Pseudolabrys taiwanensis: one gene and its partner. Each later gene encodes a partner of the first gene's protein in a complex. Links are inferred from orthologs where the notes say so. Each region holds a gene or a part of one and is shown in the gene's direction. Other genes may lie near its edges.

The links.
Region 2: the proteins of accD (region 1) and accC are in contact, whole or in part, in a solved structure (PDB 8UXZ), measured with the Escherichia coli proteins. The link is inferred for Pseudolabrys taiwanensis from one-to-one orthologs.

The regions. Positions count from the first base shown.
Region 1 is NZ_CP031417.1:3,927,738-3,931,740, forward strand. The notes cover bases 1,072-4,003. They hold accD (acetyl-CoA carboxylase, carboxyltransferase subunit beta), read left to right. Parts: upstream 1,072-2,058; coding sequence 2,059-2,949; downstream 2,950-4,003. Other genes in these bases: DW352_RS18645 (Gfo/Idh/MocA family oxidoreductase), read left to right, coding at 1,072-1,249; DW352_RS18650 (MarR family winged helix-turn-helix transcriptional regulator), read left to right, coding at 1,246-1,809; DW352_RS18660 (bifunctional folylpolyglutamate synthase/dihydrofolate synthase), read left to right, coding at 3,067-4,003. In the rest of the region: more of DW352_RS18645, read left to right, coding at 59-1,071.
Region 2 is NZ_CP031417.1:1,641,062-1,644,012, forward strand. What follows is about bases 1-2,948. They hold accC (acetyl-CoA carboxylase biotin carboxylase subunit), read left to right. Parts: upstream 1-764; coding sequence 765-2,132; downstream 2,133-2,948. Other genes in these bases: aroQ (type II 3-dehydroquinate dehydratase), read left to right, coding at 1-128; accB (acetyl-CoA carboxylase biotin carboxyl carrier protein), read left to right, coding at 177-644; DW352_RS07875 (outer membrane protein), read right to left, coding at 2,207-2,914. UniProt on the Escherichia coli protein: This protein is a component of the acetyl coenzyme A carboxylase complex; first, biotin carboxylase catalyzes the carboxylation of the carrier protein and then the transcarboxylase transfers the carboxyl group to form malonyl-CoA.

The DNA.
Region 1 (4,003 bases):
TAGATATCTAAGAATAAGACTAGTGAAAGGAAACGCCCTTGTCGAGCGGGGTTGAAGCGTGAACGAGAAACGCCAATTGCGCCTGGGGGTTGCAGGTCTCGGCCGGGCCTTCACGGTGATGTTGCCAACCTTGGCCCGCGACCGGCGCATCAAGCTGGTCGCGGCGGCCGATCCCCGACCCGAGGCGCGCGAGCGCTTCGCCGCCGAGTTCGAGGCGCGCAGCTATGAGGATGTTGAAGCGCTCTGCGCCGATCCGGATGTCGAGGTCGTTTACGTCGCGACGCCGCATCAGCTTCATGCCGCGCATGTGAAGAGCGCGGCAGCACACGGCAAACACATTCTCGTCGAGAAGCCGATTGCGATCTCGCTCGCCGAATCGACAGAGATGATCGAAGCGGCGCGCGCGGCCGGCGTTCATCTCATCGTCGGCCACAGCCACTCGTTCAACGCGCCGATCCTGCATTGCCGCAAGCTGATCGACAGCGGCGCGTTCGGCCGCGTGCGCATGATCACCGCGCTCAACTACACCGACTTCCTTTACCGGCCGCGCCGGCCGGAAGAGCTCGATACGGCCAAGGGCGGAGGCGCGCTGTTCTCTCAGGCACCGCACCAAGTCGATGTCGTGCGTCTGCTCGGCGGCGGCCGCGCCAAGGCCGTGCGCGCGCAGACCGGCGCATGGGATCCGACGCGGCCGACCGAAGGCGCCTTCTCAGCCTTGTTGACGTTCGAAGACGGTGTCTTCGCCTCGCTCACCTACGACGGCTACGGCCATTTCGATTCCGACGAATTCCAAGGCTGGGTCGGCGAGATGGGCCAACAGAAGAAGGCACAGGGGCCGCGCGTGCTGCAGCGCTACGACGATCCCGATGTCGAAGCGGCGGCGAAAAATGCCCGCAATTATGGTGGTTCCGGCTATCAGCCGGCCTCCAGCGCACCGCCGCAGCATCATCAGCATTTCGGCCTCGTGCTGGTGAGCTGCGAGCGCGGCGAGCTGCGTCCGACGCCGGATGGCGTGATGGTGTATCAGCAGGGCATCGGCCGGCTCGACGAGCTGCCGCCGCCGCCGGTACCGCGCGTCGAAGTGATCGATGAGCTCTATGAGGCGGTCGTGAACAAGCGCGCGCCGCTGCATGACGGCCGCTGGGCGATGGCGACCCTCGAAGTTTGTCTCGCCATGTTGCGCTCGGCGCGCAACGGCACCGACATCGCGCTGTCGCATCAAACCGGCTTGCCGCGGGACCGCGCATGAGTACGCCGCCGACTTCCGGCATGGAGACCATCCTCCGCCACTGGCGCGAGGCCGTGCCGGACGATCGCCTGGCGCACTTGGTGCGCGATGCCGCGCGCTCCCTCGTGCGCGCGCTCAGCGTGCGCCTGGCCGAGCACGACGTGTCGTTCGGCCATTGGTCGTTCCTGCGCATCCTGTGGGAAGGCGACGGCCTGACGCAACGCGAGTTGAGCGATCAGGCCGGCGTGATGGAGCCCACCACCTTCTCCGCGCTCAAGACGATGGAGAAGCTCGGCTATGTCGAACGGCGTCAACTCGGCAATGATCGCAAGAAGGTCTACGTCTTCCTCACGCCCACCGGCCGCGCGCTAAAGGAGCGCCTGGTGCCGCAGGCCGAGGAGGTCAACCGCATCGCCGTCGAAGGCGTGAAGACCGCCGACATCGCCGCCGCCCGCACGGTGTTGCTGGCCGTGATCGAGAACCTCGCCCGTCACGAGCAGGAAACCGACAAGCGTATGCCCTCGACCCGGCAGATCTCGCGCCTCGCCGCCAAAGGCGGCCGCCGGTCGCGCAAGAAGTGAGGCCGTCACCCTGAGGTGCGAGCGAAGCGAGCCTCGAAGGGCGACGGACGGTGATTCCGGGGCCGTATCCTTCGAGGGCCGGCTGCGCCGGCCACCTCCGGATAACGGGGTTAGGCTACTCTGCCGGACAGCGTAACCGCGTCATGACTCCGCCGCCCGGGGTGGCTATATACGGGCCGGTTTCCGCGCTATAGCGGGGGTGACGGCCGGGCTGCGGCCGGCCAAGCCTTTGAAAGTTAAAGGATTCCGATGAACTGGATCTCCAACGTCGTCCGGCCGAAGATTCGCAGCTTCCTGCGCCGCGAGACGCCCGAAAATCTCTGGATCAAGTGCCCGGAGACCGGCCAGCTCGTCTTCTACAAGGACGTCGAGGCCAACCAGTTCGTCATTCCCGCGTCGAACTACCACATGCGCATCTCGGCGCCGTCGCGGCTCAAGGGCATGTTCGACAGCGGCGAGTTCGAGGACATCCCGCTGCCGGATGTGCAGCTCGACCCGCTCAAATTCCGCGACGAGCGCCGCTACGTCGATCGCCTCAAGGATGCCCGCACCAAGACCGGCTATCAGGACGCGGTGAAGGTCGGCGTCGGCAAACTCGAAGGCCAGACGGTCACCATCGGCGTGCAGGACTTCGACTTCATGGGCGGCTCGCTCGGCATGGCCGCGGGCGAAGCGATCATCGCCGGTTTCGAGACCGCGGTGCGCCGACAGACGCCGTATATCCTGTTCGCGGCTTCGGGCGGCGCGCGCATGCAGGAAGGCATCCTGTCGCTGATGCAGTTGCCGCGCACCACCGTGGGCGTGCAGATGCTGCGCGAGGCCAAGAAGCCCTACATCGTCGTGCTCACCAATCCGACCACCGGCGGCGTCACGGCCTCCTACGCCATGCTCGGCGATGTGCATATTGCGGAGCCGGGCGCGCTCATCGGCTTCGCCGGGCCGCGCGTGATCGAGCAGACCATCCGCGAGAAGCTGCCGGAAGGCTTCCAGCGCGCCGAATATCTCGCCGCGCATGGCATGGTTGACATGGTCGTGCACCGTCACCAACTCCGCGAGACGCTGGCCCGCTTGTGCCGCCTCATGACCAAGGCGCCGGCCGCGCCGGCGCAGGAGCTTTTGCCGATCCCCGCGCACGCGTGATCGCACACGGACGTCATCATCCGCGAAAGCGGATGATCCAGTACTCCCGGTGTCCTATGATTGCGACGCCTGTGCTTACTGGATGCCCGCTTTCGCGGGCATGACAGAAAGATCTAGATGACCCCCATCGACTCCATCCTCGCGCGGCTGACCGCGCTGCATCCCAAGCGCATCGATCTCTCGCTCGATCGCTTGCAGCAGCTTTTGGCCGCGCTTGGACATCCCGAGAAGAAACTGCCACCGGTGATCCACGTCGCCGGCACCAACGGCAAAGGCTCGACCGTCGCCTTCCTGCGCGCCATCCTGGAAGCCGCCGGCAAGCGCGTGCACGTCTACACCTCGCCGCATCTGGCGCGCTTCAACGAGCGCTTCCGGCTGAATGGCGCGCTCGTCTCCAATGACGAACTCGCCGGGGCGATGGAGGAATGCGAGCGCGCCAACAAGGACGCGCCGATCACCGTGTTCGAGATCACGACGGCCGCCGGCCTGCTGCTGTTCTCGCGCCATCCGGCCGACGTGCTCCTGCTCGAAGTCGGACTCGGCGGCCGGCTCGATGCGACCAACGTCATCGACGCGCCGCTCGCCACCGTCATCACGCGCATATCGATGGACCACGTCGACTTCCTCGGCGACACGCTGGAGAAGATCGCCGCCGAGAAGGCCGGCATCCTCAAGCGGAATGTCCCGGCCATAATCGCCGCGCAGCATGGCGATGTGTTGCGTGTGATCGAGCGCCAGGCGGCGCGGCTCAAGGCGCCGCTCAAGATTTCCGGCGAGGATTTCACCGCCACCGAGGAACGCGGCCGCCTCGTTTATCAGGACGACAATGGCCTGCTCGATCTGCCGGCGCCGAAGCTTTACGGCCGGCATCAATTCGAGAACGCGGGCCTCGCGATCGCCACTTTGCGCGCGATCCCGTCGCTGAAGATTCCCGCGGCCGCTTACGAGGCGGGGCTGGTGAAAGCCGATTGGCCGGCGCGCATGCAGCGGCTCGCGCAGGGCAAGCTCGTCGACCTCGCGCCTCCGGGCAGCGAATTGTGGCTCGACGGCGGGC
Region 2 (2,951 bases), 2.3 Mb from region 1 along the record:
AAAGCTTTCGTCAGAACTCTTATGTATCGAAGGCGGCCAAGGCCGTGATCGCCGGTTTCGGCGTCGACAGCTATCGCCTCGGCATCATCGGGCTCGCCGGCATCGTCGGCGCCAAGGACAAGCAATAGCGCGGCTCTCGCCAGCCGCGTCATCTCTCTCTTCAAGACGGATCATCGATGGCCAAATCGGCAAAGACCTTAGTCGACCGCGAACTCATCCAGGAGCTGTCGAAGCTTCTCGACGAGACGGGTCTGACCGAAATCGAAATCGAGCAGGACGGCCAGCGCATCCGCGTTGCCCGTGGCGCGGCGGCCGCGCCGACGGTCGTCGTGCCCGCGCGTGCCATGCCGGCCGCGATCCCGCAGCCGGTCGGTGAATCCGCCGCGGCGCCGCTCGATCCGGCCAAGCATCCCGGCGTCGTCACCTCGCCGATGGTCGGCACCGCCTATGCCGCGCCCGAACCCGGCGCCAAGCCGTTCGTCGAGATCGGCAGCAAGGTGAAAGCCGGCGAGACGCTGCTGATCGTCGAAGCCATGAAGACGATGAACCAGATCCCCGCCCCGCGCGGCGGCACCGTGATCCAGATCCTGTTCGAGGACGGGCAGCCGGTCGAGTTCGGCGAGCCGCTGGTGATTATCGAGTAGTCCTCTTCTGTCATCGCCCGCGAAAGCGGGCGATCCAGTAACCACAGACGAAGCGAATGCATACAACCGAAGCCACACGGAATACTGGATGCTCCGCTTTCGCAGGGCATGACATCTGCAATGTTCGATAAAATCCTCATCGCCAATCGCGGCGAGATCGCGCTGCGTGTCCTGCGGGCCTGCAAGGAGCTCGGCATTCCGACCGTGGCGGTGCATTCGACCGCCGACGCCGACGCCATGCATGTGCGCTTCGCCGACGAGAGCGTGTGCATCGGCCCGCCGGCGGCGAAGGACTCCTATCTGAACATCCCGGCGATCCTCGCCGCTTGCGAGATCACCGGCGCCGACGCCGTGCATCCCGGCTACGGCTTCCTGTCGGAGAACGCGCGCTTTGCCGAGATCCTCGCCGATCACGGCCTCGCCTTCATCGGCCCGAAGGCCGAGCACATCCGCATCATGGGCGACAAGATCGAGGCCAAGCGCACGGCCAAGCGCCTCGGCATTCCGGTTGTGCCCGGCTCCGAAGGCGGCGTGTCGTCCGACGCCGAAGCCAAGAAGATCGCCGACGAGATCGGCTATCCGGTGCTGATCAAGGCCGCGGCCGGCGGCGGCGGACGCGGCATGAAGGTCGCGCGCACGGCCGCCGACCTGTCGACCGCGTTGTCGACGGCGCGCAGCGAAGCCAAGGCGGCCTTCGGCGACGACGCCGTCTACATCGAGAAGTATCTGGAAAAGCCGCGCCACATCGAGATCCAGGTGCTCGGCGACGGCAAGGGCCACGCCATCCATCTCGGCGAGCGCGACTGCTCGCTGCAACGCCGGCACCAGAAAGTGCTCGAGGAAAGCCCCTCGCCCGCGCTCAACGTCAAGGCGCGCGACGAGATCGGCGAGGTCGTCGCCAAGGCGATGCGCGAGATCAATTATCTCGGCGTCGGCACGGTCGAATTCCTCTACGAGGACGGCAAGTTCTACTTCATCGAGATGAACACGCGCATCCAGGTCGAGCATCCGGTGACCGAAATGATCACCGACATCGACCTGATCTTCGAGCAGATCCGCGTCGCCGCCGGCGCCGAGCTGACCTTGAAGCAGAGCGACATCCGCTTCCACGGTCACGCCATCGAGTGCCGCATCAATGCGGAGAACCCGGTGTCGTTCCGGCCCTCGCCCGGCAAGATCCTGCACTATCACCCGCCCGGCGGTCTCGGCGTGCGCATCGACTCGGCGGTCTATCAGGGCTACTCGATCCCGCCTTATTACGACTCGCTAGTGGGCAAGCTGATCGTGCACGGCAAGACGCGGCAGGAATGCCTGATGCGGCTCAAGCGTGCGCTCGACGAAGTCGTCGTCGACGGCATCGAGACGACGCTGCCGCTGTTCCGAGCGCTGCTCGCCGAGCCGGACATCATCGACGGCAACTATCACATCCACTGGCTCGAGCAGTTCCTCGCGAGCGGCGGCATGCAGAGCGAGCCGCTGTCGTCCTGACGGCGGCCGCATCGCCAGGAACACGCGCCTGAGCGAGCCAACGCGGGCGAACGCGACGTTCGCCCGCCCGCAGATCAGAACCGGTAGTTGAGCCCGGCGCGGGCCAGACCAAACTTCAGATCGGGCTTCAACGCCGAACCCGTGCCGCCAATGATGTCGGCGAGATAGTTGTTCTTTTCGCCCAGATCGACGTGCAGATACTCGAACTTGGCGCTCCAATTCTCGCGCACCGCGATTTCCACGCCGCCGCCAAACGTCCAGCCACGATGCGTCGCCGTGTCCTCGACACGGGTTCCGCTCACGACATCGTGGATCTCGAGCTTGTTCTTGCCGAAGGCAAAGCCGCCGGTGACGTACGGCATGACCCGATCGAAGGCGATCCCGAGGCGGCCACGCGCCGTTCCGAACCACTCCAGCGCGTTCTTGGCGGTGACGGTCGTTGTCGGCAACAATGCGCTGCCGCTGGCGTCGGCATACTGCAAATCGACTTCGAAGCCGAATACTGCCCGGCCGGCCTGCCAGTTGTAACCGAGCTGCACGCCGCCAACGAAGCCATCATAGTCCGACGAGAACGGCAATGTCGCCGAGGAAACGCTGAGGATGGTGTCCGCCGTGCCGAAGGCATAGCCGGCGTTCACCCCTGCATAGAACCCGGTCCACGTCGCCGCACGCGCAGGCGAGAGCACTGTCGAAGCCGGCGCGATATCGGCGGCAGAGACCGGCGTCATGCCGGCAGACAGGAGAACGGCGGCAGCGGCCACGATCACTTTATTCATGGTCATTGTAAGTCCCTTGAACGTCACACGACGGCGTGATTCC